3 regions of the Pedobacter sp. 22226 genome follow, and region 1 is predicted to be linked to each of the others. Evidence: riboswitches for the same ligand, from Rfam matches in the RefSeq annotation. Region 1 holds a riboswitch; each other region holds the start of a gene.

Region 1 (10,729 bases):
GTTGCGGTAATAAAGGCAACCTCGTCCATTAAATGCATGGCGGTACCACCAAAAAGCGTATCGTAATGATTGGTTGTATTTGGGAAAACGGCTTTAAAAATGCTGGTTTTAGAGTTTTCTATTCTTTCTTCTAAGGTCATGGGGTAAATATATGAGGAGTAAAAAGCTTTGACAACTTTCTAATCAGAAAGTTGTCAAAGTAAGGATTTGCTTGAAAGAAAACGATTAGCTTTTTTAGCAAAAATGAGGCAAATTAATTTGCCTGAAGATCTGCTGATAGCACGTTTTCTGCTTTACGCATCTCTTTTGCAGCTTCTACCATTTCGATCAATGCTTTTTTGGTTTCGTCCCATCCGCGGGTTTTTAAGCCACAATCAGGGTTTACCCAAAGTTGTTCTGAAGGAATAACGGCTTTTGCTTTTTTAAGTAACTGAACCATTTCTTCCCGCTTTGGCACCCTTGGCGAATGAATATCGTACACACCGGGACCGATTTCGTTTGGATATTTAAAATCGGCAAAAGCATCCAATAGTTCCATCTGCGAACGAGAAGTTTCGATGGTGATCACATCTGCGTCCATATCGGCAATATTCTGAATGATATCGTTAAATTCGGAGTAGCACATGTGCGTATGGATCTGGGTATCGTCTTTCACGCCACTGGCCGAAATTTTAAAGGCTTTAACTGCCCAGTTCAGGTAGTTTTGCCAATCTGCCTTGCGCAAAGGTAAACCCTCTCTAATGGCCGGTTCATCAATCTGGATAATTTTAATACCGGCATTTTCCAGATCACAAACCTCATCACGGATGGCCAATGCAATTTGTGTACAGGTTTCGGAACGTGGCTGATCATTACGCACAAACGACCACTGTAAAATGGTAACCGGGCCGGTTAACATGCCTTTCATGTATTTTGAGGTAAGTGATTGCGCATAAGCCGTCCACTTCACCGTCATAGGTTCAGGGCGCGAAACATCACCAAAAATGATAGGTGGTTTTACACATCGCGAGCCATAGCTTTGTACCCATCCATTTTTAGAAAAAGCGAAACCATCCAGTTGCTCACCGAAATACTCAACCATGTCGTTACGCTCAAACTCTCCATGTACCAGTACATCAAGGTCGATTTCTTCCTGCCATTTTACCGCTTTTTCGGTTTCCTGGGCAATTAAATTATCATATTCTTCAACAGTTAAACTTCCGTTTTTAAGTTTTGCCCGCCAGCTTCTTACTTCTGCCGTTTGCGGAAACGATCCGATAGTGGTTGTAGCGTAATTTGGCAAATTAAGTTCCTGTTGTTTTATTTTTCTGGCCGAAAACGGACTTAAACGTTCAGCGTCCTGCTCTTTTAGTGCTGAAACACGCGCTTTTACAGCAGGATTATGAATGATTTTAGAAACTTTACGGTTACTGATTGCAATTTTATTTTCTTCGAGTTTTTGCAGGGTAGATGCAGGGCTTTCGTTGGTGATCAGTTTTTTTAAGGTAGCTACCTCGGCAATTTTTTGCTTTGCATAAGCCAGCCACTGTTTAATTTCTGCCGACAGGTTTTTCTCGTTGGTTTCGTTGTCTAAATCAACCGGTGAGTGGATTAATGAACAAGATGGTGCAATCCATACTTTAGCCAAGCCTCTTTTTTCTACTGCCTGATTGATGATAGAAAGGGATTTTTCAAAATCATTTTTCCAGATGTTTCTTCCGTCTACCAGACCTAATGAAAGGATGGTGTCCTCTTTTAACGAAGCTAAAACATCATTTAACTGATCTTCTGCACGTACCAGGTCGATATGTAAAACATCTACAGGCAATGACGTTGTTAAAGCTAAATTATTGCCCAAACCTTCGAAATAAGTCGCTAAAACAATCTTTAACCTCGGGAAAGCTTTTCTGATTTCTTTATAAACATGCTCGTAAGCTTTTTTATCTTTTTCGGTTAAATCTAAAGTCAAAAACGGCTCATCAAATTGAACGTATTCTACATCCAGCGCATTTAAACGTGATAAAATCTCGATATAAACCGGAAGCAGATTTTTAATCAGGTCTATCTTTTCAAAGCCAGCTTCTTTTTCCTTACCCAATAAAAGATAGGAAACCGGACCAATTAGAACAGGTTTGGTGGTAATGCCCAATTGTTTAGCCTCGTAAAATTCATCGATAATTTTGGTTGAGAAAAGTTTAAAAGGCTGGTCTTTATAAAACTCCGGCACAATATAATGGTAATTGGTATCAAACCATTTGGTCATTTCCATTGCCACCACATCCAATCCTTCTTTTTGGTAACCCCTTGCCATGGCGAAATAGAGATCAAGCTCTTCGTTCCCTTTTTTCAGGATCACTTCGTTATACCTTTTCGGGATGGCCCCAAAAGTTAAGGAATGATCGAGTACATGATCGTAAAAAGAAAAATCGTTTGATGGAATTACATCAATGCCGGCTTCTTTTTGAAGTTTCCAGTTTTCGTGGCGAATGTTTTTGCCCACCTGAAGTACATTTTTGTACCCCGTTTTATCTGCCCAGTAATTTTCGCAGATTTTCTTTAATTCCCGTTGACTACCTATTCGCGGATAGCCCAGATTTTGCGTTAGCATCTCTTTTAAAGATTAAGTAAATAAATCGTTTAAAAGCCCTCAAGCAATATTTTGTAATACTAGATGTTAAAAATTAAAAGGAAAGGTTATGGCACAGCCTGCCTACTCATCAGCCAAAAGCTTAAAGCAAGCCTATAAAATTTTAATTTTATCGTGTACAATCAGACCTGACCAATTACTTTATAACGCGAAAGTACCGTCAATTCAATATAGGCAGGTCTCCTGACTTATTCCCGATCTTATCGCCTTCCCATACCGAACGGCACAGTGGCATGAATGATAAGACCGTTGTCTTTTTAGTAAAAGACAGAATTTACAGTTGCGCGACAGCTCGTGATTTGCACACGATTCCCTATTAATCCCGGGTGTAATTCCGGGAACCTGTATCGGTTGATGAAAAATAAAGTTAAGAACTTACATCAACGCAAATGTATGGATTAGGATTTAAAGATTAAGGTATTTTTGTAAGCATTGATTTTACCGCCTTTATACAAATGCTCCTTAGTTAGAGATCATGTGGACGTATTATAGTAAATATTTTTCCGCTCTATGCCGCGGAGGCATGGTACTTTAGATCGCCAAAGTACTCAAAGCGCTTCGTCAATCCAACAAAGAGCCTCCACACGACTTCTCCCTCATCAAAAAAACAACGGCACTTTGTTTTGTTAGTTGGATGCTAATTGAATGTTTTTGCAGATCTGAACACAAAACCACTGCGTTAAGGTTTGGTTGTGCTAATGGGTTCTGTCCTGCATCTGTTTTTTGATTTCCCGCTCTTGGGATTGACGACGTTCTTCGGTATAACCTGTTCGTTTTTTCAAAGTAAGCCAGCATAGTGCCTTAAAATATTTCAACGACGCGTTACATAATAAATTAGATGAACTGGCATAAACACCTATATCTATGTACATCTTTTTTATCTGTGGTTAATAATGTTTATGGAATCACTTGTAACAAATTTACAGCAAGCTGTTTTTGGATCAGATTCTCTATTATATTTGATTACCAACTAAACTCCTTATTATGATAAAAAACTACTTTAAAGGGCTCTGCATTGCTTTTTTAATGGTAAATAGTGATGCAGTGCCGGCGCAGGAGGTACCCACGCCAAAATCTCATTTCGGTTTTGATATCGGCGACGATTATCAACTGGCCAATTACACCCAAACAGAAGCCTATTTTAAAAAACTTGCTACAAGCTCTAATCGTGTTAAACTGGTTGATATCGGTAAAACCGAAGAAGGCAGAAGCCAATATATGCTGATTGTTTCTTCACCAGAAAACCTGAAGAAATTAGACCGTTATAAAGAAATTTCGCAACAGCTGGCACACGCCGAAATTACCCCTGAGCAGGCCAAGGCTTTGGCTCAGGAAGGTAAAGCAGTAGTGTGGATTGATGGCGGCCTGCATGCAAATGAGGTGGTTGGCGCGCATCAACTGATCGAAACCGTATATGAATTTGCTTCGAGAAAAGATGCCGAAACCATGCGCATTTTAGACAATGTGATCATCTTGTTTACTCACGCAAACCCTGATGGGCAGGAATTGGTAAGCAATTGGTACATGAGGGATAAAGATCCGAAGAAAAGAACCACTTCCGGACTGCCTGTTTTGTATGAGAAATATGCCGGGCATGATAATAACCGCGATTTCTTTATGCTAAACCTCAAAGAAACGCAAAACATCGGCCGTCAGCTTTTTGTAGAATGGATTCCGCAGATCATGTACAACCACCATCAGGCTGGTCCGGCCGGAACGGTTGTGGCTGGTCCGCCTTACCGAGATCCATTTAATTATGTTTTCGACCCAACAATATTAACCAGCCTGGATGCTGTAGGTGCGGCCATGCACAACCGGATGAACGTAGAAAACAAACCAGGTTATACCCAGCGTGGCGGGTCGGTTTATTCTACCTGGTACAATGGAGGCCTGAGAACTACCACCTATTTCCACAATATGGTTGGGCTGTTGACCGAAATTATCGGGAATCCTACCCCATCTGAAATTCCATTGGTTCCATCCCGTTTATTGCCAAGTGGCGATTCGCCAAACCCGATTACGCCCAGAAAATGGTATTTTAAAAACTCGATCGATTATTCAGTTTCTTTAAACTACGCAGTTTTAGGTTATGCACAGCGTTACCGTGATGAGTTGCTGTTTAATATTTACCAGATGGGCCGGAATTCGATTGAACGAGGTAAAAAAGATACCTGGTCTTTCTCTCCAAAGAAAATTGAAGCCATTAACAATGCAGCTAAGGGTGAAAAAGGTGCTCCGGTTGCTGGTGGTGATGCTGATTTTGGACCAAGAAGGCAAATCAGCATGAAAGCTTTTGATACGGTGATGAAAGCGCCTGCAAACCGGGATCCACGCGGCTATATTTTAAGTGCCGATCAGCCCGATTTTAATTCTGCCATTAAATTTTTAAATGCATTGATCAGAACAGGAATTGTGGTTCAAAAAGCAACAGCTTCATTTACAGTTGCGGGTAAAAATTATCCGGCCGGAAGTTATGTGGTAAAAACCGATCAGGCTTTCCGTCCGCATGTTTTGGATATGTTCGAACCACAAGACCATCCAAATGATTTTAAATACGAAGGTGGTGCACCCATTCCGCCTTATGATGCCGCCGGCTGGACTTTGGCATACCTGATGGATGTGAAATTTGACCGCATTCTGGACGATTTTTCAGGTCCGTTTGAGAAAAATCCTTACGGAGAATTATTAAAACCAGAAAATAAATTACCAAATGGATCGGGTTATGTGTTAAGCGCTGCACAAAATGATTCTTACACCGCAATTAATGATTTATTGAAAAACAAAGTTGAGGTCTATCGTTCTTCCGAAAATGGCGATTTTTATGTTTCTTCAGCAGGAAAATCAGTATTGGAAAAAGCAAATATCAAATTAAAAACGGCGTCGGCTCCGAAAAATAAAATCAAGGTATCTACAGCCAGAATTGCCCTTTGGGATACTTATGGAGGCTCGATGGCGTCGGGTTGGGTTAGGTTTTTAATGGAGCAGTACCACTACAATGCCACAGTAATTTATCCGCAGGATATTGATGCCGGAAATTTAAAATCTAAATACGATGTAATTGTTTTTGTGGGAGGCGCCATACCATCGGTGCAGGGTGCAGGTGGAGGAAACCGTTCTTTCGGGCCAAAGGCAGACGAAATTCCCCAGGAATTCAGAAACCGTTTAGGAAGAATTAGCGCTGATAAATCGATCCCTGAATTAAAGAAATTTTTAGAAGCCGGGGGAAATATTGTAACCATAGGCAGCAGTACCAACCTGGCTTATCACTTAAATCTTCCGGTAAGAAATGCAATGGTTGAAATTATAAACGGTGAAGAAAAAAGATTGCCTGCCGAAAAATATTACGTTCCCGGAAGTGTGTTAAATGTAGGTGTAGATACCGCTTTACCAACAAACTGGGGAATGGAAAAAGAAGCCGATGTTTATTTTGACAACAGCCCGGTTTTTAAACTGACCGGAGATGCCATTGCTTCAGGCAAGATTAAACCTTTAATGTGGTTTGAAAATGCAACACCATTGCGCAGCGGCTGGGCCTGGGGACAGGCATACCTGCAGGATGGGGTAACGGCCTTTGAAGCAAAGGTTGGAAAAGGCAAGTTGCTTGCTTTCGGACCGGAAATAGCTTTCAGGGCGCAAACTCATGGTACTTTTAAACTGATATTTAATCAGTTATACAAGTAATAAAGTATTTGTAAATGAGAGCCGCTATCCTGAACGATAGCGGCTTTTTACTTTGCTCTTACCATAGCCAATTATAATCACCTTAATTTTGTGTTATGAAAGTAGAAATCTGGTCGGACGTAATGTGTCCGTTTTGCTATATCGGGAAAAGACATTTTGAACAGGCCATTGATAAATTGCCCTTCAAAAACGAAATCGAAATCGACTGGAAGAGTTTTCAGCTCAATCCTGAGTATCATAATACCACTAACGAAACGGTTTATGATTACCTTTCGAGAAGTAAAGGATTGCCAATAGAGCAAGCTAAACAAATGACTAAACAAGTGGTTGATATGGCTGCCAATGCCGGTTTAACTTTGGATTTTGATACCAATATCCCTGCAAATACTTTTAATGCGCATCGTTTAATCCATTTGGCAGCAAAACATAATCTTCAGGATTTAGCTGAAGAAAAATTGTTTGAAGCTCATTTTGTAAACAGCAAAAACATTGGCAAAACCGATGTTTTGGTAGATCTTGCCGTAGAAATTGGCTTGGATAAGGATGAAGCCGAAGCGGTTTTAATGGGCGATGAATTTGCAGAAGCTGTTCGTTATGATATTTATGAAAGCCAGAATTTAGGTATTAGAGGGGTTCCTTATTTCGTAATGGATCGTAAATATGGTGTTTCTGGTGCTCAGCCTGTTCAGGCTTTTACTGATGCGCTTACCCAAAGTTTTACCGAATGGAAATCCGCCCAACCTAAAACCACACTTACTTCATTAAATAAAAATGATGATGCGGTTTGTGATGAGAATGGCTGTGAGATATAGATTTGTTCCCCGAGGATTATAATAATACCGTTATCTCACCGAAACGTCCCGAATATTCGGGAGAGAGATCTGTCTAGATAGATTTAGCTTCGCTGAGCACTTACGTGGTTCTCGGCTTCGTTGCACTCCGTTCGAAATGACGCTATCTTAAAGGTTCTACTCCTTTGATAATGCATCACCGCTGATTTTTCAGCGGTGTTAACAAATACTCCAATCCATTAACCCGTATTTCGAACATCGTGGCCATTAAATCGCCCAGTTTACCTTTTGGGAAACCCTTGTCTTTATACCACAGCAAATAACTTTCAGGAATATTGCAGATCAGGTAACCTTTATACTTTCCATAAGGCATTTGCATTTTCACTAAATCGAGCAACAGGGTTGGATCTAACATTTTTAATCAATAAGCTCTAAGGTCTGGATTGCTTCTTCAACAGTACTAACATTGTCGAAAGCAATTCTAAGTGTATTTTTTACCTCTTTCAAGTTGCACATCCTTGGATGGTTCTGCGCAAAAGTTAAAATTTTGGTGAATGTATTCGAATCGAAATAGGCAGATTGCTTATCACTTAAAAAATATCCTCGCAAACTATTTTTCTTGAAACTAATTTTCTCAAAGCCCAATTTTTTGCCCAACCATTGCAAACGCACCACGCTGAGCATGGTTTTTACCTGCGGCGGAACCGGTCCGAAACGATCGGCCAGGTGTTTTTCAAAAATGGCCAGTTCGCCTTCGTTATCGAGTTTTGATAGCTCCGTGTATAAATTGTACCGTTCGGTAATATTAGTGATATAAGCATCAGGAATATACAGTTCAAGATCGGTATCTACCTGTGTAAAGCCAACAAACGGACGCGCAGGTTCATTTTCGAAAAGGCCTTTAAATTCAGCTTCTTTTAGCTCCTGTATGGCTTCATCCAATATTTTATGGTACATCTCAAAACCGATTTCGGCAATGAAACCACTTTGCTCGGCGCCTAATAGGTTTCCGCTTCCACGGATATCCAGATCGCGCATGGCTACGTTAAAGCCACTGCCAAGATCAGAAAACTCTTCAATGGCGCTTAAACGTTTACGCGCTTCGGAAGTTAAGGTAGATAAAGGCGGCGAAAGCAAATAACAAAATGCTTTTTTGTTGCTCCGGCCTACCCTGCCCCGCATCTGGTGCAGATCGCTCAAACCAAACATATGCGCATGGTTGATGATGATGGTATTGGCATTTGGAATGTCTAAACCGGCTTCAATAATCGTAGTAGCCACCAAAACATCTTTTTCACCGTTGATGAAATCGAGCATCACATCTTCCAGCTGGTCGCCATCTAACTGCCCGTGCGCAATACCAATTCTTGCCTTTGGAACCAGTTTTTGGATCATCCCGCCCAGCTGCATCAGGTCGTTTACGCGGTTATGGATAAAAAATACCTGTCCGCCCCGGTCTAATTCGAACTGAACGGCTTCCTGAATCAATTTATCGTTAAAAACATGCAATTCTGTACTTACCGGCTGGCGGTTTGGTGGTGGGGTACTGATGATCGATAAATCCCTTGCCCCCATTAAAGAGAAGTGCAGTGTTCTCGGTATTGGGGTTGCAGTAAGTGTTAAGGTATCAACATTTACACGGACGGCTTTTAAACGTTCCTTCGCCGTAACGCCAAATTTCTGTTCCTCATCAATAATCATGATGCCGAGGTCTTTAAACTTAACGTCCTTGCTGAGTAAACGATGTGTTCCGATTAAAATATCAACTTTACCTGCAGCTGCCTCCGCAAGTGTATCTTTAATCTGTTTATTGGTTTTAAAACGGTTGATATAATCTACCGTAACCGGAAAATCTTTTAAACGAGACGAAAAGGTTTTAAAATGTTGTAAGGCCAAAATGGTGGTAGGCACCAGAACAGCTGCCTGCTTGCCCTCTGCAACTGCTTTAAATGCCGCACGAACAGCGATCTCGGTTTTTCCAAAGCCTACATCTCCGCAAACCAAACGATCCATTGGATGTGGCGATTCCATATCTTTTTTCACATCCTGCGTAGCTTTTAACTGATCAGGAGTATCTTCATAGATAAAAGAAGCCTCTAATTCTGTTTGTAAGTAGCTATCCGGAGAAAATGCCGTTCCGGCCTGGGTTTTGCGCAAGGCATAAAGCTTGATCAGATCCCTGGCGATATCTTTAACTTTTTTTTTAGTAGTTTTTTTTAGCTTGTCCCATGCGTCTGTACCCAATTTATTCATTTTAGGTACGCCACTTTCCTTTCCGCTGTATTTTGCAATGCGGTTTAGCGAGTTGATGTTTACATAAAGCAGGTCGTTATCTGCGTAAATTAAACGGATCATTTCCTGGGTTTTGCCGTTTACCTCCACCTTTTCGAGCCCGGCGTATTTACCAATGCCGTGATCAATGTGGGTAACATAATCGCCTGATTTTAGCTCTCTTAAATCTTTCAGGGTAATGGCCTGACTTTTCTGATAGCCTTTTTTAAGCTTGTATTTATAATAACGGTCGAAAACCTGGTGATCGGTATAAAATGCCGTCTGGATCTGCGGATCAACAAAACCCTCGCGCAGCATGCTGTTGATTGGCGTAAATTTGGCCGTTTTGTCGATATCTTCTAAAATGGCGTACAAACGCTCGATCTGTTTTGGCGAATCGGTAAAAATAAAGTTAACAATCCCTGCTTTTTCATTCTCCTTCAGATTATGAATTAAGAGGTTAAAATCTTTATTGAAAGATGGCTGTGGCTTGGTTTCGAATTCAAACCGGTTATCAGTTTTATAAAAAAACTGTTTACCAAATTCAACCAATGGGAAATCCTGAAGATGATCGCCCAGTAACTTCTCGTCGCTAAAAGCAAACTTAGGGTCAATCCACTCCGGATTTTGAGCTTTATCTGCTGCGGGCAATGCTTTCCATAGCTCAACCGCTTTCTTATATCCTGCTTTAACAATGTCTAAAGTAAATTCTACATCTTTAAACCAGAGTTGGGTATCCTGATCAATATAATCAAGAATACTGATATTACTTTCCGTTAAAAACTTGGCTTGTACATTTGGTACAATGGTGAGCGATTTAACATCGGCAACTGAAAGCTGACTCTCAATTTCAAAACTTCTGATGCTTTCTACCTCATCGCCAAAAAACTCGATACGGTAAGGCAAATCAGAAGAGAATGAAAATATATCTACAATACCACCACGGATAGAAAACTGCCCCGGCTCGTAAACAAAATCCCTGCGGTCGAAATCGTAATCGATTAAAAATTCATTGATAAAATCGATTCCCAGTTTAGCACCCAGACTAATTTCCAGCGTATTTTTTTCCAGAGCAGAGCGGTCAATTACCTTTTCGGCGATGGCTTCCGGATAAGAAACCACAATTTTTCCATATTCAGAGTCATGGTTCAGTTCGTTCAGTACTTCAGCGCGGGCCAGTACATTGGCCGTATCTACCTGTGTAAAATCGAAAGATTTACGGTAGGATGAAGGAAACAACAAAACCTGTTTATCCAGTACGCTTTCCAGGTCAGACTGGAAATAAGCAGCTTCTTCCCTGTCAGGTAGAACGAATAATATGGGTTTGTGTAATAAGAAGTAAGAAGAAAGTGCAACAATA
Region 2 (10,729 bases), on a different contig from region 1:
GCAGATCGGGTTTGATAATTTGTGCCTGTTCCAGCACTTCCATCCCGTCCATTTTATTCATCTTGATATCGCAAAGTACCAGGTCGAAATTTCCTTTTTTGATCATTTCGAGGCCATCGATACCATTATCAGTATCTTCAACATCGTAATTTTCGTATTCCAGAATTTCGCGTAAGGTACTCCTTATCGCACGCTCATCGTCAATTATTAATAGTTTAGCCATTAGAGATGTATTCTTTTATTTCAGATGCGAATATATTATTTTTTAATTAATGTATAGTTTTTTATACAATTTATAGGCTATAAACCATTAAGTAGGAGAAAGGTTTTAATGATTATAATCGATTTTGAATTTACTCAGATCTGGTTTGTACTTTTTGTTTCTTTTTAATTCCAGATCATGAATCGTTCTGCCCAGGTTTTTCATAAAAGGGAAACAAACCGTATCATATTCGTATTTATTATCATTGAAAATACCGTCTTCATTGCTTTGTACCACTGCTGTGAGAAAATATTCAATTCCATTTTTAAAATCAACGAAATAGGAGTTGTCGATGATGTAACCATAACTGTCGCCATATTTATTAAAAATCCTGATATCTGGATCTGGCGTTTCCTGCTCACGACCATAATAAAGCATTTTTGCATAAGTAGCCCAAAACGCTTTCGGATCGTATTTAGGAAAATCGCTTTCCGTTGGATACTTGCTCATGTAGGTGTAAATTAACTTATAATCTTCCGGAGTCAGGTTAAATCTTTCTTTAACCGGGAAAACTTCCGGAAAAATCAGTTTCTGCATCAGTTTTTGCTGATCGTTAATGGCAAAAGCATTTTTTCCGGCCAAACTGAAAGGTTTGTTTACAAGTTTATCGGTGCTGTCCAGATAACCTTTGCCCATCACCAGATTGGTTAACTGCAGCTCATATTCCTTTGGATCATACTGAGCGGCTTGATCATACACCAATTTATCGCCGTTATAAAATTTAACCGGATTGGTATTTCTGGCTGATTCGCCGGCATCGCCAATGGCCAAACGGTTTAAAATCCGGCTGTCATTCAATCCGTTTGCTTTTAGCTTTTCGTTAATTTCGGCACGACCGATAAATTCGAATAAACGGTTAAAGGCATCATTATCGCTGGTAAGCAGGATTTTTTTGATATAATGCTCAATAGAAGGGTGGCCGCTTTCTGCACTGGTATCTTTTAAAACTTTAGTTTGTCCTTTATAGGCACTATCGGTAATCATGATGCTTTTGGTAGTTAGTCCTGTACTTTTTAAACGATTTACCTTTTCCAATGCAAAAATTACGGCGGCAAGTTTAACCGTACTTGCAGGGTAAAAATAATGGTGCGGATCTAAATTATAACTGAAGGTTTTAAACGCCGGTTTATTCTTTGCATCGCGGTTTACCTGAGTATAAAGGATTTGTACCTGGTTATGATCGGGATGGTTGAGTATGGCCGAAAAAAGTTCGGGCTTACTCTCCAGTAATTTCTTTAAGAAGACGGTATCAGTTTGTGCCATAACAGACAGGCTAATGAACGATAATATAACAGTTAAAATCCTTTTCATGGTTGAAAATTTGATTCCTAATTTAGCTTTTTCTGTTAGAAAGACTGTTTTCCATCATCCATTTTACATGTTGCTTAATTTTATTACCTTTGCAGCGCTTTTGGTTTCCGGCTTTACACCCGGAATTAAAAGGGAATACAGTGTAAATCTGTAACTGTCCCGCAGCTGTAAGCTCCTTAACGGATTTCCAATCAATCTGCCACTGTTCCGATTTGTCGGGATGGGAAGGCCGGAAACCCGGGAGTAAGTCAGAAGACCTGCCTTAGCATTATATTTCATAGCTTTCGGGGATTGAAGCTAAGGGGTGATGTACTTACGTAATCGTATTTCATTTCTTTTCCATCTGTTGGCTGTGGGTTAAACTCACAATCAAAATGACACAAAAACATTCTGCCTATGCGGGCACAATGCGGTTTTTTATATATTCTTCTATTCTGTGGACAGGATTTTTATTGCCCTTAAATACCTGGGCGCAAACAGACAGCACGAAGAAAAGCACGCAGCTTAAGGAAATCCGGATCAGGGAATATCGGTTAACTGAGCAGAGTAAATCGCCTACACCGCTTCAGATATTATCAGGAGAAGACCTTAAAAGGATGAACAGTCTTTCGGTTGCCGATGCCCTCCGTTATTTTTCTGGCTTGCAGTTAAAAGATTATGGTGGCATTGGGGGACTAAAAACCGTTAATGTACGCAGTTTAGGTACCAACCATACTGCTGTTTTTTTGGATGGGATTCAGGTTGGAAATGCACAAAATGGCCAGGTAGATTTAGGTAAGTTCTCATTAAACAACCTTGAAGAAATCTCCTTATACAGTGGACAAAAGCCTGAATTACTTCTGCCCGCCAGGGCTTACGCCTCTGCCAGCAGCATCTACTTAAAAACCAGGGTGCCTGAATTTGAAAAAAATCAGCATGAACAATTAGAATTGGGCTTAAAAGGCGGATCTTTTGGTCTCATTAATCCAACCTTGGTTTATCAGTATAAGGTTAATGATCGCTTAAACGCCAGTATCAATACCGAATATATATATGCCAATGGAAAATACAAATTCAGATCGACTAATGGCGTGTACGATACCACTGCGGTAAGAAATAATGCCGATGTAGAACGCTTTCGCTTGCAGGCAGCACTTTTTGGTAAATTTAAAAATGGAAAATGGCAGGCACAGGCTTACTCTTTTTTATCAGAGAGGGGCCTGCCGGGTGCAATTGTATCCAACAGGTTCGATTTTACACAAAGAATCTGGGACCGTGATTTTTTTGTTCAGGGAGGTGTAGAAAAGCAACTTTCGGCTAAACTAAGCATTCTTGTTAATGGAAAATACAGTTATGCTTATCAGCGTTATCTTGATCCTGATTTTGTAACCACTACAGGCCTTTTAGATAACCGTTTTAAAGAACAGGAAGCTTACTTTTCCATTTCCGGCAAATATAAAATCAATTCGATATGGGAGGCTGCTTATGCATCCGATTATACTTATCAGACATTGGATGCCAATATTTACAGGTTTGCTTATCCCACCAGAAATACCTTTTTAAATGTTTTAAGTTCGTCGTTAACACTAAATCAGCTTAATGTAAGGGCGAGTGTATTAAGCACTACTGTAACCGACCGGGTAAAAGTTTATTCTTCAGCAGGTGATAAACAGGTTTTTAGTCCAACGGTAATGCTTTCATGGAAACTGCTCAAGGATAAGGACATCAGAATCCGCGCTTTTTACAAAGGCATTTTCCGGATGCCAACGTTTAACGACCTTTACTATACTTTCATCGGTAATACTTTATTAAGACCTGAATACGCCAAGCAATATGATGTTGGCGTAACCTATTTCAAAAACTTTAAAAACCAGAAATTTAATTTTATCGATATTCAATCTGATGTTTATTATAACCGCGTAAAAGACAAAATCGTAGCACAACCAGGCGCAAACTTATACCGCTGGATTATGTACAACATTGGTCTGGTGGATATCCGTGGTTTAGAAATTAACGCAAAAACTGCATTTGAGCCTTTTACCGATCTGATGGTAAATCTTGCCATTAATTATACCTATCAAAGAGCGGTAGATATTACTTCAAAATCTGAAGATCAATATCAAGACCAGATTCCTTACATACCACAAAACAGCGGTTCTTTTTTAACGAGGCTTGATTATCACCAGTGGCGGGCAAACTATAGTTTCATTTACACCGGGTTTCGTTATAACCAAAAAGCAAATATTATAGAAAACTATATGGAACCATGGTACACCCATGATGCTGCAATTGGTTATGAATTTAAACTGAAAAAGGGAAGCTTAAACATTAATGGCGAAGTAAATAACCTGCTTAATCAGCAATTTGATATCATTCCGAATTTCCCTATGCCCGGCAGAAACTACAGGTTAACCTTAAATTATAAGTTATGAGGCAGCTAAAATTTTCGATATGCATTTTGGCTTTTCTGGCGGCAACTACCACTTGCTGCAGGAAAGACCCGAAGCCTTTGCCATCTGAAATTACCAGGGTTGAGCCAGAGCCAACATCAGCCATTAAAGGTTTCTACCTGGTTAACGAAGGCAATATGAACATGAATAAAGCCTCGTTAGATTACCTTGATCTGGTAAATGGCATTTACACCCGCAACCTGTACAACCAGGTAAATCCTGAAGTTACCAAAGGTTTAGGCGATGTGGGCAATGATATTGGCCGTTATGGCAGCAAGCTTTACGTGGTGGTTAACGTTTCCAATAAAGTAGAAGTTTTAGATGTGAAGACCGGTAAAAAAATCGGTCAGATCAACATCACCAATTGCCGGTACGTAACCTTTAATAACGGAAAAGCTTATGTAAGTGCTTATTTAGGCAAAGTTGGCGATCCTAAAGCGCCAAATGGTATTGTAGCCGAAATAGACACAACGGCTTTAAAGGTAAACCGCACTGTTGAGGTGGGCAGGCAGCCGGAAGAGATGGCCATTATTGGTGACAAATTATATGTGGCCAATTCTGGTGGTTATAGTCCGCCTGATTATGAGCATACCGTTTCCGTGATCGATTTGCCTGGTTTTAAAGAAATTAAACGGATTGAAGTTGCCATTAACCTTCACCGGATTAAAGCCGATCGCTATGGCGATTTGTATATTACTTCGCGTGGTGATTATTATACTATCCCTTCAAGACTTTTTGTAATTGATACCCAAACCGACCAGATTAAAAAGGTATTTAACATTGCTGCAAGCAATTTGGCCATAGATGATGATTATGCTTACATCTACGCCACCGAATGGAATTATATCGAACAGAAAAATACCATTACTTATTCGATGATTAATGTAAAAGATGAAACATTGACGGACCGCAAATTTATTATGGATGGTACCGAAAAGAATATTAAAATCCCATATGGCATTGCAGTTAACCCCAACAGTAAAGATGTATATGTAACCGATGCCAAAGATTACGTTACGCCCGGCAAATTACACTGTTACAGTCCGGAAGGCCGCTTGAAATGGTCGGTTACCACGGGCGATATTCCTGCTCACATTGCATTTACAAACTAAATCTAATAATATGAGAAATCTCTACAAAAACAACATTTTATTTTTGGCTGCCGCCATGGTGGTTTTTGTTTCATCCTGCAAAAAGGAAAGCATTGAAATAGCCGAAAAAACACAGGTAATATCAGATACCAAAGGTATTTACATGCTTTGCGAAGGTTTAATGGGCAATGGCAACAGCTCTATATCGTATTACGATGTTGCTACAAAAACAACTGTTGCCGATTATTACAAACAGGTAAACAATGTAGCACTCGGAGAAACTGCAAACGATTTGCAGCAGTACGGCAGCAAAATGTACTGTGTAGTAGCAGGTATTCAGGGCAGCAGACAATCTTTTCTGGATATTATCGACATCAAAACCTGTAAATCGTTAAAAAGGATTTCATTCAATTCGGCCACCGATGGGTATATCCCAAGGTTTGTAGCTTTTTATAAAGATAAAGCCTATGTTTCGCGTTACGATGGAAGAGTAAGCCGGATTGACACCGCATCAATGGCTATTGATGGAGAAATTATGTTATCAGAAGGTTTAGAGCAACTTGCTGTAGCCAATGGAAAGCTTTATGTGTGCAATTCATCACATCCGTATTACCAGAACGGTGCAAAAAACAAAGTATCAGTAATCGACCTGGCCACCTTTACCAAAACAAAAGATATTACCGTAAACAATAATCCGGTTAGGATACAGGCAGCTGATAATGGTGATTTATTTGTGGTGTGCTGGAATGATTATATTATTAACAACAACCCATCGTTAGACCGGATTAGCAGTACCACTGATACCAAAACCGCCTCTTATAATTACGACCTGGGCGCCATTGCCATTAACGGCTCTTCGGCGTATGTATCTAAAGATATTTACAGCAATCCCGATATCAAAGCTTTAAATACAGTTAGTGGAGCACTTGGTTCAAGTTTAATTACCGATGGACACTCGATAAACATTATTTATGGCTTAACAATAAATCCATTTGGTAAAGATGTAATAGTTGCAGATGCCAACAGTTATAACGGTACTGCAGGCACAGCCTATTGTGTAGGGACAGATGGTAAAGTGAAATTCAGTTTTGCAACCGGTGTGTTGCCTCAGCATGCCGTATTCAACTACTCTTATAAATACGAATAAACAACTACCATATATAATAATAAACAAATGAAAAAAAGTTACCTGATCTTAACGCTCTGCCTTGCAACACTGATGTTTAGCTGCAAAAAAAACAATGAAGCAGCTCCTGATGTAAATCTCTCTGTTAAAGGAGAAACCATGACAGCTAAAGTGAATACTAACGTTGCATTCTCTGCCGGAACGAATAATGGAAAAGGCTTTAATCACCAATGGAAACTGGATGGTAAAGTAGTAAGCACCGCGTATAATTTTGATTTTATACCCACGCAGGCTGGTACTTATCTAGTAGAATATACTGCAAGTAACAATGTGGGGGCATTCTCTCATAAGTACACTGTAACCGTTCCTGTTCCGGTAGTGGCCATTACGCCAAATAGTACCAAATTTATTACTACGGTATTTGAATATTTACCAGCACCGGGCCAGTTTATTAATGAAAGTTTAGGAAGCCTTGCAGGTGCACAAAAAATTATTGGCGATGTATCTCAAACCGGCCTTGTTAGTTTAGGTGGCTTTGGTGGGTACATTATTTTCGGATTCGATCACTCTGTGGTAAATAATACCGGTGCTGATTTAGCCATTTACGGCAACCCGATTGGTGGAACAACCCCATGGGCCGAGCCGGGCATTGTGATGGTAAGTCAGGATGTGAACGGTAACGGAAAACCTGACGACGAATGGTATGAATTGGCGGGCAGCGAATACAACAATCCTTTAACCATTAAAAACTACGAAATCATTTACACCAATCCAAAAGGTTTCGCTAATGTAAGCTGGATGGATAACCAGGGCAACAGCGGCACCTATGATGTAAACAATTTCCACAAGCATAATTTCTATCCTGAATTTGCACTAGACCAGGAAAAATTAACGTTAAAAGGCACCCTGCTTCCATCTACCTGGGGTAAAAATGGCAGCATTTTCATTAACAGCGCTTTCCCATGGGGTTATACCGATAGCTGGTCTATTGATGATGATTATGCCACTAAAAGATACAATAGTTTTGATTTAGACTGGGCCGTTGATAAAACCGGAAAGAAAATCGCTTTAAATACCATCGATTTCGTAAAAGTTTATACTGGTCAGCGGGAAAAAGGGAATACGCTTTTAGGAGAAATATCAACCGAAGTTAAAGGCGCAATGGATTTAGGGATCAAATAGTTTTCTTAAAAGAAATTACACTGGATTCACGCTCTTTTATAATTCAATAATCTTATTATGAAAACAAAATTTATCATCACCTTAACGCTTTTATCAGCCGTGCTTTTTTCTTGTAAAAAAGAAAATGCAGTTGAAAAAGAGGGCGAAGGGGAAAAGCCTGTTACTAACCAATCGCCATATTTAAATAAAATATATGAATTTAAACAGGCGCCAGGACAATTTACCAACGACCTTGTTAAAACCGATGTATTAATCGGCAGCGCGGGTAACGGCCTCGTTTCACTTGGCGCTTTTGGTGGATTTATCGTATTTGGATTTGATCATAGCGTAACCAACGCAGCAGGAGCCGATTTGGGTATTTACGGTAATCCGTTAATCGGCGCAGATATGGAATTTTCTGAACCCGGAATCGTCTCAGTAATGCAGGATGTAAACAAAAACGGTCTGGCTGATGATGTTTGGTATGAACTGGCCGGAAGTGAATACAATGCCTCAACCACCATCAAAAATTATAAAATTACCTATTATAAACCAGCAAAAATAACCGACGATATCCGCTGGACAGATAATCAGGGTAAAGAAGGACTGGTATTGAGGAATCAGTTCCATACACAGGATTATTTCCCCTCATGGTCAACCGCCAGTGAAATTTCTTTCACCGGAACATTGCTTAAAAACACCCTTACTCCAGGCGAGATTATTACCAACAAACCTTTCGCCTTTGGTTATTCGGATAATGGCTCAAGTGAGTACATCGCTTTGCAGGAATCGTTGGGAAGGGGATATAACACCTTCGATATCGATTGGGCAATTGATGCCGCAGGGAAAAAAGTAAATCTGACTTCAATTGATTTTGTAAAGGTGTACACCGGGCAAAACAGCAATGGGAATCCTTTTAGTCCGGATAATGACAACGATCGTTCGCGCTACCTGGGCGAAATCTCAACCGAATTTGGTGGAGCGGTTGACCTTAAACTTTTAAAAAAATAGGTTAATAATACCGAACCATTTGAAAAATCCAAACTTTTATTTTTAGGTACACCAAAGAACAACAATTATCCTTATTAAAAAACAATCCATAAAATAATTTAATTTTTAACGTAATCATGAAAGAAGAAAAAAAGAAAAAAAAAGTTAGTAGGAATAGAAAGAATATTTTGGTATTTTTCTGTGTATCAATAATATTATTGTTGACAGTTAACGGATGTAAAAAAGATTTTGATGTCCAGTCAAATAATAAATCTGCTTCAGATAGCGACAGGCTAAAGTTGAGTAAAAGTGATTTTAACAATCTTTATCAAAATCTTAGAAAGGTTAATGATAAACAAAGCTTAGCTGACTTTCAAGAACTTAAAAGTTCCAATCCAAAATTCATTTCTCTAGGTATTGCAAATAAAGACTCGAAAGTAAGCAGTGCCGCTTTAAAGCTAAGTACCCAGAAATTTAATTCACGGGCTTTATCAATGGTCAAGCCAATTACACAGGCTGTACAAACTGAAACAGGAGATAACCCAACTTATGATGATGTTCTTGATGAAGTAGTAGATGATGAAGCATTTAAAGCGATTCTAAGTGAAAATGGGGAAATCCAAGTTGAAGATATAGTTTATAAGGTAACGCCTTATGGTACCTTTTTTGCACGCATTGAATTTGAAAATGATCTTCAATACCTTGTAGATGTAACTTACAGTTCATTTGACTACAAATTAAGATTATATGACAAGCAGACGCCTATAAGATTTGATGGTTTTCCTATGGAAGGTACGGAAACAAAAGATATGATAAGAGTAATGAAGACTGTATTTTTTATAGACTCTTTTCTTGAAAGCAATGAACCACCAACAATAGTTAATACAGACGAAGAAATCGATACATACCATAAACAGGGTTGGCATCTTTTTCCTCCAATCCCGGACCCAGCACCAACAGCACCAACTGAAAATGATAACATTCCTTTAGAGAGGAAACAGATAAACTACTTGGCGGTTGTACCAACAGCTTCTTTACAGGAGGATTCTGGTCCAGCATATCAAAATATGCTTGATTATGAAATTAATTTTAGCAAAGGTGCAGGTAGCATTCTGCAAACCATTTTTGAGAACTCTACAAGATATCATAATTTCAATGATAATTACAGGACTAGCGTGTTGATGTACAACCGTAATTATGGAATTTTAAAAACTTTAGGGTTAAAAGTGAAATTTCAAAAGAAAGGGTGGTTGTGGTGGAATAAAAGGGAGACTGAGGAAATTAGAGGAGGATGGGACTATATTGCTTACAAATCAGCTATATCGGTTCCAAAAATTTCCTTGCCAAATAATGATAACCCACCATCTACTGGTGCTCCTTACTTAATCAATCCATATGAAAATCCTTATTATGCTTCACCAATGTGGTCTACTACAAACAGTATAAGGTATAATTTATACGGATGGAAATTGAAAAGAGGTAGTAATGAACTTTTCACTATTGCAATACCAGGGTGGTTTATACCATTTAGGCCAGAAGGCATTGATGTAAAATCAAGTATGTTTAAGGGGGCGGTAAAAGCAGGATGGAATGAGTTGAAGAAAGTATTGGTTAAATCTGCACCTCCATCAGGCCCTTCAATAATAAATAACAATGCCAATAATTATAAATTTCCGGTTTATTCTTTAGACGGGGATGGTGCTATAAGATGGTTGTCTATTAATGATATGGAAAATATGCCGAAAAGCTTTAATTCCACGATTATAAGAAATGATGTTTTAAAGGACGACAAAATCCAATCATTCGTATCCCCATATGAAGTAGTAACTTATAACGATGATAAAATTGATATCCCTTTAGATTTTTCTACTTCAAGTATTACCATTTCAACAAATCCGAGCAGTATTGCCTTTAGTGCGGGACAAATTGCTAAATCATTATTGACTGAAGAATTGATTACAAATTTTGAAGTTCAGGGAGCAAGTGTTTTTGGTACTGTCAAATATAATAACGAATGGAGGGGAATTAGATTAAAAGTTAGAATGAAAGAATAGTAAAAGAAATACTATTCTAGTTATACATTTAAATAGGGCGGCAGGAATAAAAGCCTGTCGTTTTTATTGTATTTAATTCCTTACAGATGCCTTTTATTTTGGCTGATACTCATACTATCTGTTATGGATGAAAAAGAACCGCTAGGTTGATGATTGCTAAGATTGATTACCGGTTTTATAAACAAGAAAAGTTTGCACTTTATTTATGTAGAACATACTTCCTGTAGCTTAATTTCACAATAATTAAGTCCAGATTAAATTAATTTTTTTTTAAAAATACGTATTAAATAAGAATGAATACAAAA
Region 3 (10,729 bases), on a different contig from region 1:
GAAGATGGGTAACTTTAGCAGAACCTGCCCTTTCGTGCAGATCATCAATGTTCTGGGTAATGATTTCAACGTCAAAATCTTTTTCGAGATCAGCCAGCAATTGGTGTGCCCGATTGGGCTGTGCATCCAAAACCTGCTTTCTTCTTTCGTTATAAAACTGCTGAACCAGTTCGGGATCTTTTTCCCAGGCTTCGGGCGTAGCCACATCGTACACGTTATAACCTTCCCATAATCCGTCGGCATCCCTAAATGTTTTTAACCCACTTTCGGCACTGATCCCCGCTCCTGTTAAAACAACCAGCTTCATCATAATTAAACTGATTTAACTGAAACTACGGATTGACTGTAGCTGATGAATTTTTTAGCAATATTCTCATCGGCTTTAAAAATGTCAGGATGAAACATACAGGCTAAAGCTTCAATGCCTTCTACCAAAGTACCCACACTTGGTTGGGTAAACATATCGAAATCTGCAATGTAAACCTGATTGTTTTTGACGGCTTCGAGATTTTCCCAGCCAGGTTTTGAGGTTAACAGCTCCATTTCTTCCATGCTTCTGTCCTTGTCGAATCCACAAGGTGCAATTACTAAAACTTGGGGATTGTATTTCAAGATTTTATCCCATTGGGTAACAACTGAATCTCCGGCAGGATTAGACAACATATCTACGCCACCTGCAGCAGCAATCTGAAAGGGAATCCAATGGCCACAGTTATAAATGGGTTCGATCCATTCCATCAGCATGATGCGTTTTAAAGGTGCACGGTTTGCCCTCAACTGATCTAAAATATAATCGGTTTTCTTTTGTAAGCCAGCCAGATAATTTAAAGCTACTTCTTCTTTGCCTAAAGCTTTGGCAATGGTGATGGCACATTCAAAAACATCCTGAAGGTTATTGGGCGACAAAGGAACCAAAGTTGGTTGTTTGCTCAGCTTCATTACGGCAGTTTCGGTGCAAACGGTGTCGATATTACAAACCTCGCAGATATCCTGTGTGAAAACGACATCGGGCGAAATGCTTTCCAGAAGTGCATCATCCACCCAGTACAAACTTTTGCCCTGTGCTTTGGAAGCTGAGAATATCCGGTCGATTTCGATACTGGAATAGTTTTTACCCTCTAATATGCAACGAACAACCTTTGGCTGATTGGCAGCTTCTTTAGGGCATTCGAAGGTTACACCATGCAGGTACTCCTGCAGGCCCATATCGTAGATCATTTTAGTTGCGGCTGGTAAAAAGGAAACGACTTTCATTTGATGGAAGATGTAAAAGGTAATTAGCTATCGAAGATAAAAAAAATCCCCTTCTGAATTTAATCAAAAGAGGATTTCTTGTTAATTTTTATTCGGGTTGGTATGCTGCCAAGGTAATTCGAATTCTTTTACCGCTCTATGCCGCGGGGCATCAAACTTTTGATGCATCAAAAGTATGCAAACCTGAAGCTTTAGCGGAGCTCATTCAGGCCTATGAAACTATAAAGAAAACTGAATAAATGCTTAGTCAATCCAGCAAGGGGCCTTTTACTCAATCCCATACACATCAAAAAAACAGCGGCACTTTGTTTTGTGTTCAATATTTTGTTTTTGAAATTAAATCATCGTTTATGAACACAAAACCACTGCGTTTTAGGTTTGGAACTGCCAGTTTGCCTGAAATACATCTGTTTTTTTGATTTTCCCGGCCCTTGGGATTGACGGCGTTCTTCGGTAAAGATTGTGGGTTGTTGAAGCAGGTTTAGCATGATGCCAAAAAATATTTCTAAAAATAATATCTAAAAAATCCCCTTCTGAATTTAATCAAAAGAGGATTTCTATTTATTTTTGTTCAATTGGTGCTTACCAAGCTAGGGATAATAACTATAATTTCTGTGTTTGCAGTTTTAATACCGGGTATTTCGCTTTTAAAATTTCGAAAGCGCCGAAAAGCAATGCGCCGTAAATTACGGTTCCTTCTAAAAATCTGATCTCGAATGGAATTGCTTTTACCAAACATGCCCAAAAACCAGCTAAATCTTGCGTATAGGCCGGATTTTTAAACCAAACACCGATGTCGCTCACAATCCAGTGGATTAAAACAATTGCCAGTGTTGAAGCCAATAAATTCACCACGTTTACTTTTTTAAGCAATACCCTGCCTACTAATACCATTAATGCAAAGGCAATATAAGTCCAGTACCAGCCTTCATATAAAAAACCGCTGCTGTATTTACTGAAAATGGTGATTGATAAAATAAAATCGCTTAAAAACAAGCTCAATATCGGAAAGGCAAAAGCTTTAAGATGATCTTTAAAATATGCACCACCAAATAAAGCTACTGCTCCTATTGATGAGAAATTGGCAAACTTTAATTCATCAGAGTTGAAGGTAACCAGCAAACGGAAAGCCGTTATGGCCAGAATCATCAGCAACAAAATTAAAGTGCGTGGATTAAATTTTAAATGAGACATTTTATTTTGGTTATTATTTATACTGCAAAGTTAAATTTTATTAGTGTATATTAAAAATTACACCGGTATTAAAGTTGAAACCTAAGCTATTGTACCCAATAATCTCATTGTATTTTTCATTAAGGATGTTCTTAGCATCGAAAAACAGCTTTACGCGTTTCTTAGCTAAAGCATATTCTGCATAAGCATTTAACAATTTATAAGCAGGTAAGTTATCAACCGTGTAGGTGGTAAAATTACCATCGGTACGTTTGCCAAAATAACGGAAATTGGCACTCACATATAAATTGCGGGTAGCCTGTGCACCTGCAGTGATGCCGAAAGTATGTTTTGGTCTGCGGAAAAGATAGTCGGCTACAGCATTATCAACAAAGTTGAACTCATTACCTTCTACATAAGCATAGTATCCATTAATGTTAAACACGCTGAATTTTACCGCCGGCTCAACTTCGAAACCTTTGGTTTTCTGACTCACCTGGTTAATATATCCGTTAGGATAAGCATAAAGAATGGCATCAGTTAAATCGCGTTTATAACCCGCAATGCGTAAACTAAATTTATCATCAGCAAAGCTAAAGTTTACACCTGCTTCGTAATTCTGAGATTTCTCAGGTTTTAAACCGAGGTTGGCACCAAACTGACCAAAAAGCATGTTTAGCGTAGGAACTTTAAATGCTGTTGAAACCGTTCCGAATAATTTTATTTCTTTAATGATATTGATGCTTGGGGTAACTGAGTAAGTATAGTTTTCGCCATATTGTTCGTGTTTATTGTAACGTCCGCCAACTTCGAGGTTAAAGATGCTTAAATCGTGTAAAAATAATGATCCGTAGGCCGCGAAAATGTTGGTTTCCGGTTTGTTTGTTGCAGATGATAATTTCATTACACGGTTATCGATACCCACTAATAAATCGAGCTTGTTACCTAATTTCTGGTTGTAAAATAAATCCAGTAAGGATACGCGGCCTTCGTTAATACTTGGATACTGGCTGTGCGCATCGTTTCTTGTATTTTCGAAACTGTAATTTAAGGTTACTTTACCGGTGGCAAATTCGTATCTGGCATTGGTACCCGCAGCAAAGTTTTTCAAAATCGAATAATTGTTTGCATCAGTAAAGGCACCCCCATCGAATTTATAATTACCATAATAGTAACGTACAAACGGATTTACAGAGAAATGATTATCCAGTTTGATCCCGAAATTCGCATTTAAGGCGTCCGTTTTAAAGCCATCTTTATCAAATGTGGCTGTGCTGCCAACCGGCGTTGCTGCTTCAGAAATTCCATCGGTTTTGGCATGGGTATAGTTAATGTTATACGAAAAACCTTCAACTCCGCCATTTAAGCCAATGGTTCCTTTGTAAGTTTCGTAACTGCCTGCACTGGCCACACCATAAATGGTATTGCCTTTAGGCCCGCCTTTCTTGGTGATGATATTGATTACCCCTGCAACGGCATCAGAACCGTAAATGGTAGACTGACCGCCCCTTAAAATTTCGATATGGTCAATCTGATCGATAGAAATCAACCTTAAATCAAACGCACCTCCGTTCCCTGATGGATCGTTTTGCACAATGCCATCAATTAAAACCACTGCGTAGGCACTTCCGGCACCCCTGAAAAATACCGATTTGTTTAAACCCGGGTTACTGCTCGATCCTGCAACAATAATTCCCGCCTGCTCACTGATCAGTTCTGGCAATGATTTACCATTACTGCGCTCCAATACTTCGCGACTGATGATGGTAACCACTTTACCGGTTTGCGATTGTTTCTGATCGTTTTTAGTTGCAGAAATTACAACATCTTTCAGTTGTAAACTGTCCTGGTTTTGAGCATTAGCCAGCTGGCTAATCATTAACTGTGCGAGCCCAAGCCCTGCTACAGTTAGCATACTTTTTTTGTTCATTTGATTGTGAGTTTTGCCCACAGCCAACAGATTAGAAAAGGAAATGAAAATACGAACAACGTTAATATCTCAATCCTAGCTTCAATCCCCGAAAGCTATGAAATTAAACGCTAAAGGCAGGTCTTCTGACTTACTCCCGGTTTTCTGTCTTCCCGCCCAGTAGTTAATTGGGCAGTGACTTATGAATAGAAAAACGTTACAGAGCTTACAGCTGCGGGACAGTTACAGATTTACACTGTATTCCCTTTTAATCCAGATCTTACATCGGGAACCAAAAGCAGCGCAAAGGTAGTAAAAAGAGCGGAAAACAATGAGCGAAGATGGAATTGAAAGACAATTAAGGTATTGTAATATACTATTATTTCTTAACCTGGATAATGAATTATTAAAGCACCAGATTTTTTATTAATGTATGTACAGTTTTCATTAAGACGTTTTACCTATCAAACTATTTAATTTTTTCAGCCACAGATGCACGGATGAACACGGAGATTTTATATAAGCTACCGCATTTAACAGTGGTGCATTTTTTAAAAGGTATAGTTATAGCATTATTTTTTGGAAACGAATGTCAGTGTTTTATGGGGGGTAGCAGCCCTGCTATCGCTGTTAGTCCTCCCCCGATGAAGAATCGGTGTCCGGGCTAACCTGCTCTATCAGGTTTATTTACAACGGTCGCTTTTAATGACACAAACCATAGTTCTTAGCCCCGATTGGATGGATGCCCCCGATTTTTCATCGGGGCAGTAAGGAAAGCGGGACTACCGGTACCGACCAGCACTGTAACTGCACTCCAAAATGATCAGTTTATCTTGATTTTAGCCACAGATGCACAGGTTAACACGGACATTTTTTTGCTTTTTAACTACCTAATATTTAGCCACAGATGCACAAATTAACAGGAAATTTTCGAATTAATGTTTTTCTTTAATGCACAAACCATAGTTCACAGCCCCGATTGGATGGATGCCCCCGATTTTTCATCGGGGCAGGAAGGAAAGCGGGACTACCGGTACCGACCAGCACTGTAACTGCGCTCCAAAATGATCAGTTTATCTTAATTTTAGCCACAGATGCACAGGTTAACACGGACATTTTTTGCTTTTTAACTACTTAATATTTAGCCACAGATTAACACAGGAAATTTTCGAATTAATGTTTTTCTTTAATGCACAAACCATAGTTCACAGCCCCGATTGGATGGATGCCCCCGATTTTTCATCGGGGCAGGAAGGAAAGCGGGACTACCGGTACCGACCAGCACTGTAACTGCGCTCCAAAATGATCAGTTTATCTTAATTTTAGCCACAGATGCACAGGTTAATACAGAGATTTTTTGCTTTTTAACTTAAGTGAAAATTCGGCAAGGCAATAAATATGATCTTTGATTCAGAAATTAAAAGCAATACATCATGACAACTACAAATCAACCCGGCCAAACCATGCAAACGGCCCGTTCATTACAACGATTATATTTTATACGTGCAGGCTTTTCTATCCTTTGGGTAGTATTGGTAAGCGCTCTGGCCAAAACCAATACCGGCATCGCAACTGTTTTATTTATCATTTACCCGGCATGGGATGCCCTTGCCACCTATTTTGATATTCAGGCAAATCCACCTGCTGCCAATAAAACACCACAATATGTTAATGCTTTAATCAGTATTGCAACAACTGCAGGGGTAACACTGGCCCTGCAAAAGGGCATTCCCGAAGCATTAATTGTATTTGGTGTATGGGCCATATTAACGGGATTAATCCAGTTGATTTTGGGGTTGCGCAGGCGTAAACAATTTGGCGGACAATGGCCGATGATGATCAGCGGTGCACAATCCATGCTGGCTGGCGGCGCTTTTATAGCCATGGCGCATCAACCAAACCAGGGCATAACCACATTGGCGGGTTACGCAGCTTTCGGTGCCTTTTATTTCCTGCTTACGGCTTTCAGGTTATCGAAAACCATTAAAGCTGAGGCGTAATAACCAGATTGAATACTGCTTGCGGAATGGAGAAATCATATAAATTTTATATGGGCGAGGTTCAAAGACTTCTCCCCGGCTTACATTGCAGCTGTTTACCTTTTAATCCGTTTCCTGATGCGGCTTAATGATGGATTGGTGATGCCTAAGAATGAAGAAATGTGGTAAGCAGGAATCCGTTCTACGATATTGGGATGTTCTTCGAGCAACCTCAGGAACCTTTGTTCGTGCGAAAAGAAAATAAACTCTTCGGTGCGCGATTGTGCATAGGCAAAAAATGTTTCTGCCAGCAGCCTGCCGAACTTGCCCCAGTTGAGGTTCTTTTCGTACAAAGCATTCAGGTCACGGTAAGAAATAAAAATGATTTCTGAATCTTCCATGGCCTCGATAAAATACCAGCAGGGGTTTTGCGAAATGAAACTCCTGAAAGAAACCACAAATTGGTTTTCTGAAAAAAAGAAAAGGTTTTTTTCTGCTTCGGTTTCCGGATCGCGGTAAAAAATGCGGAAAATACCTTTTACAACCAAACCAAGATCATTGCATACCATGCGCTGCATATTAAAGTAATCGCCTTTTGCAATCTTTCTGGGTTTCCAAAATGGCAGGCTTTCCGTAATGTCCTGATCGGTTAAGGGTGCAAAATTCTTCAGGTGCAGGGTTAATATCTCGTTTTTATTATTCATGACAGGATGTTCGCATGGGTTAAAATTATACCTTATTATTGATAAAGATAAACAGGCCGAAGTTCAGGATTGATCATCCGTAAAATTTTAACTTAAGTTAAAATTTTGTTACAAGTTACAATAAAATTAAAAAAGGCGACCGGAGTTTATCCAGTCACCTTTTAACAATGAATTATAGTGCAAATTCTGCTATAATTCGTGTGTTAACATGACCTGCCGCTCTTTTAACAGCGGAACAATTTTAGCCACAACAATATCCTGATAATGTTTGCTGTTGCGGTGTGCTGTGAGGGCTTCTTCGTCCTGATATGCCTCGGCAAGCATTATGCTGTTTGGATCAGCATTATCCTGATACACCTTATAATATAAATTGCCAGGTTCGGCAGTACTTTTTTCAGCGAGTTCGGGCAGATAGTCCAATACGGTATTCAGTTCGCCCTCCGTGATCTGCCATTTGGCAAATACGTGTATGCTTTGTTTGTTCATATTTTTTTAATGATTGAATGAATGATTGAGTGACTGAATTATTGAATTAAGGAATGATATATTTCAATAATTAAGCTTTTACATTTTCTAACAAGGTTACAATCTTTTCGCCTACGCCTTTGGCCGATGCGGGGTTTTGTCCGGAAATGAGGTTGCCATCGATAATGCTATTGGCAGACCATGGCGTAGCGGCATGAAAAATAGCGCCCTGATCAGTTAATGCTGTTTGCAAGTCGAAGGGAACATCTGTCCTGGCATAATTGTCTTCCTCTTCAGTGGTAAAAGCAGCTATGTTTTTGCCGTTTACCAGATAGGAACCATCGCTTAATTTTACGTTAAGCAAGGATACCGGACCATGGCAAACCGCGCCTACAATGGCATTGCGCTCATAGGTTTCGGCAATTACTTGTTTTAGCAATGGAGCCTCTGGCATATCAACCATTGGTGCCAGGCCGCCCGGTATAAATACGGCATCGTAATGGCTTGTATCTATGGCTGCAAGCTTTGTTGCTTTTTGCATATCTGCCCAGCCTTTACCTGTGAGGAATTTAAGATTTTCCGGATCATCGGCCAGGTTAAGGGCGTCAAGATAAGGCGTGTCTCCGGTTAAACTGGCAAAATCGATCTGGTAACCGGCATTTTCAAATTCGGCATAAGGGTGTGCCACTTCCGGCAAAAAAGTACCTGTTCTTCTGTTTTGAGGGCCGATGGCATTGGCATTAGAAACGATAATTAAAATTTTATTTTTCATAACCTTAATTTTTTGTGGTGTTTAAATCAACTGATTTGTTTACCTCACAAAGTTGCATCATCAAGGCCTTCGGAAAGGAGGAGCCAACGCACAAAAAAAGTGTGATCAGGATCACACTTGGCTAAGAATTTAGCCCGAATAAAGCCGGCTTAAAGTTTCGCGACTTACGCCCAGGTACTCTGCGATGTATTTCTTGGGTATTTTTTGCATCAGGTGCGGATACAGCTGTCCAAATTCTTCGTAGCGTTGCTGCGGACTGCCGGAAAGTAAGGAAACAATTCGCCGCTGCTGTGCCACGTAACCATTGGTAAGTTTTACGCGAAAGAAATGTTCCATTTTATGGAAGTTAGCCGATAAGGTTTCGCGGCCCTCGAGCGTGGTGTACAAAACTTCTGCATCTGCCATGCAAAGGATATGCAGCGTTGCAGGTTTTTGGTTGAAGTAGGCCTGGTAATCAGCCATCCACCAGTTTTGCCCCGCGAACTGGATAATGTGCTCCTTCCCTTCTTCATCCAGGTAAAACATCCTGAAAATGCCAGATAAAACCAGAAACTCATATTTAGCCAAATCTCCTTCCTGTTGCAGGTATTGGTTTTTCTTTACCCTGCGTAGTGTAAAAAATGTTTTCACGTTTTCATACTCCTGATCGGTAAGCTCAGCAATTTCTTCAATATGGTTTCTTAATCTGTCCATCGGCAATAAACTTACTAAAAATCTATAAAATCCCTTTTAATTAATGCTTGATCATTAAAGCAGATGGTTTACGAAGAGCCTATGTCATAAATATGGAATTGTCATCCTTAGGAGTAATTTGTTTTTATAAAAGCATTTCTGATAATTAAATAATGGTTTCGGCTAAATCAAAAGCAGATTTGGATAAATCCAGCTGCTTAAAGCTGTTGATATTTGTATCAACAAAAGAAAATCAATTATGCGAGTATTTGTTACAGGAGCTACAGGCTTCGTAGGTACTGCCGTTGTGCAGGAATTAATTAACAATGGCCACCAGGTATTGGGATTGGCCCGTTCTGATGCCTCGGCTCAAAAACTGATTGCTGCTGGTGCGGAAGTTCATCATGGTGACCTGGAAGATTTAGATAGTTTGCGCAGCGGTGCAGCAGCTGTAGATGGGGTGATCCATGCCGGCTTTATCCATGATTTTACCCGCTTTGCCGAAGTTTGCAAGGTAGACCAAACCGCCATCGAAACCATTGGCGAAGTGCTGGCTGGTTCGAACCGCCCGTTTATTGTTACCTCTGGTACTGCCCTGGTAAGTCCGGGTACACTGGCTACCGAAGATATGATTTCTCCTTTTAATCCCGCATGGCCAAGGGCTTCCGAACAAACTGCAGATGCGGTAGCAAAGCTGGGTGTGCGTACATCAGCCATCCGTTTATCGCCATCGGTACATGGCGATGATGATAAACATGGTTTTATCCCGATACTGGTGAACATTGCCCGCGAAAAAGGCGTTTCTGCTTATATTGGCGAAGGACTTAACCGCTGGAATGCGGTACACCGTTTAGATGCCGCACATTTATACCGTTTGGCTTTAGAAAGTAATGCCTCAGGTGCCCGCTTTCATGCTGTTGCAGAAGAAGCCATTACCGTTAAAACGATAGCTGAGGCCATAGGCAAACAACTGAATATTCCCGTGGTATCCATTGCTCCCGAAGTAGCTGCTGATCATTTTGGATGGTTCTCGCACATGGCCGCAATAGATTGTCCGGCATCGAGCAAATGGACGCAGGAACAGTTACACTGGCAGCCATCACACTCAACCCTACTTACTGATATTGAAAACGGCATCTATACCCAATAAGCGATGAAAATAATAGTAACCGGCTCGTTAGGGAACATCAGCAGGCCTTTAGCCGAAATGTTAATTGCACAGAAACACCAGGTAACCGTGGTAAGCAGCGACGCCAAAAAGCAGGGCGAGATTGAAAGTTTAGGCGCCATAGCTGCTATAGGATCAATTGCTGATATAGCATTTTTAACCAATACTTTTAAAGATGCAGATGCTGTGTACGCCATGATTCCGCTGAGTTTTACAGCACCTGATTTAGGCGATTATGTGCATCGCATGGCCTCAAATTACAAACAGGTACTGCAAGATGCGCATATTAAGCGTATTGTACTGTTGAGCGGCTGGGCGGCAGACCTGGTTAAAGCCGAAAATGTAGAACACCTGTTCGATGGACTTGAAGCATCTATAACTATTTTGCGGCCCGGCGCATTTTATACCAATTTCTACCAGTCGATGGATTTGATTAAAGGCAAAGGTTTGATCGGTAAACTTCTGACGCTGCGTTATTCTGGTTTATGGGCTTTGCTTACTGGAAAAACAGGTTTATTGATGGGAAACTACGGTGGCGAAGACCGGATTGTTTTTGTATCGCCAACTGATATTGCCGCTGCTGTTGCAGAAGAATTGTTATTATTGCCCGCTGGGAAAACCATCCGTTATGTA

Evidence for each region. A riboswitch is a leader RNA that binds a small molecule or an ion and turns the genes downstream of it on or off. The one in region 1 is predicted to bind cobalamin.
Region 2: it holds a riboswitch for cobalamin, as region 1 does, so the genes downstream of both, ACTJKC_RS19570 (TonB-dependent receptor plug domain-containing protein) here and metE (5-methyltetrahydropteroyltriglutamate--homocysteine S-methyltransferase) in region 1, are expected to answer to the same signal.
Region 3: it holds a riboswitch for cobalamin, as region 1 does, so the genes downstream of both, ACTJKC_RS23315 (TonB-dependent receptor plug domain-containing protein) here and metE (5-methyltetrahydropteroyltriglutamate--homocysteine S-methyltransferase) in region 1, are expected to answer to the same signal.

Annotation. Positions count from the first base shown of each region.
Region 1 is NZ_JBQEPB010000003.1:323,371-334,099, forward strand. Features, by position in the region: gene ACTJKC_RS08320 (acyl-CoA thioesterase) at 1-140, opposite strand, end outside; gene metE (5-methyltetrahydropteroyltriglutamate--homocysteine S-methyltransferase) at 254-2,587, opposite strand; cobalamin riboswitch at 2,783-2,987, opposite strand; gene ACTJKC_RS08330 (M14 family metallopeptidase) at 3,611-6,307, shown strand; gene ACTJKC_RS08335 (DsbA family oxidoreductase) at 6,403-7,119, shown strand; gene ACTJKC_RS08340 (DUF3820 family protein) at 7,295-7,513, opposite strand; gene mfd (transcription-repair coupling factor) at 7,516-10,729, opposite strand, start outside.
Region 2 is NZ_JBQEPB010000008.1:355,327-366,055, forward strand. Features, by position in the region: gene ACTJKC_RS19560 (sigma-54-dependent transcriptional regulator) at 1-223, opposite strand, end outside; gene ACTJKC_RS19565 (serine hydrolase) at 329-1,573, opposite strand; cobalamin riboswitch at 1,657-1,852, shown strand; gene ACTJKC_RS19570 (TonB-dependent receptor plug domain-containing protein) at 1,948-3,984, shown strand; gene ACTJKC_RS19575 (YncE family protein) at 3,981-5,114, shown strand; gene ACTJKC_RS19580 (YncE family protein) at 5,125-6,240, shown strand; gene ACTJKC_RS19585 (PKD-like domain-containing protein) at 6,268-7,401, shown strand; gene ACTJKC_RS19590 (PKD domain-containing protein) at 7,459-8,391, shown strand; gene ACTJKC_RS19595 (hypothetical protein) at 8,508-10,424, shown strand; gene ACTJKC_RS19600 (hypothetical protein) at 10,718-10,729, shown strand, end outside.
Region 3 is NZ_JBQEPB010000012.1:48,537-59,265, forward strand. Features, by position in the region: gene ACTJKC_RS23300 (SIR2 family NAD-dependent protein deacylase) at 1-310, opposite strand, end outside; gene ACTJKC_RS23305 (ABC transporter substrate-binding protein) at 313-1,254, opposite strand; gene ACTJKC_RS23310 (DUF6580 family putative transport protein) at 1,858-2,448, opposite strand; gene ACTJKC_RS23315 (TonB-dependent receptor plug domain-containing protein) at 2,489-4,357, opposite strand; cobalamin riboswitch at 4,456-4,648, opposite strand; gene ACTJKC_RS23320 (DUF308 domain-containing protein) at 5,770-6,336, shown strand; gene ACTJKC_RS23325 (Crp/Fnr family transcriptional regulator) at 6,432-7,019, opposite strand; gene ACTJKC_RS23330 (putative quinol monooxygenase) at 7,209-7,505, opposite strand; gene ACTJKC_RS23335 (type 1 glutamine amidotransferase domain-containing protein) at 7,576-8,256, opposite strand; gene ACTJKC_RS23340 (Crp/Fnr family transcriptional regulator) at 8,386-8,949, opposite strand; gene ACTJKC_RS23345 (SDR family oxidoreductase) at 9,188-10,078, shown strand; gene ACTJKC_RS23350 (SDR family oxidoreductase) at 10,082-10,729, shown strand, end outside.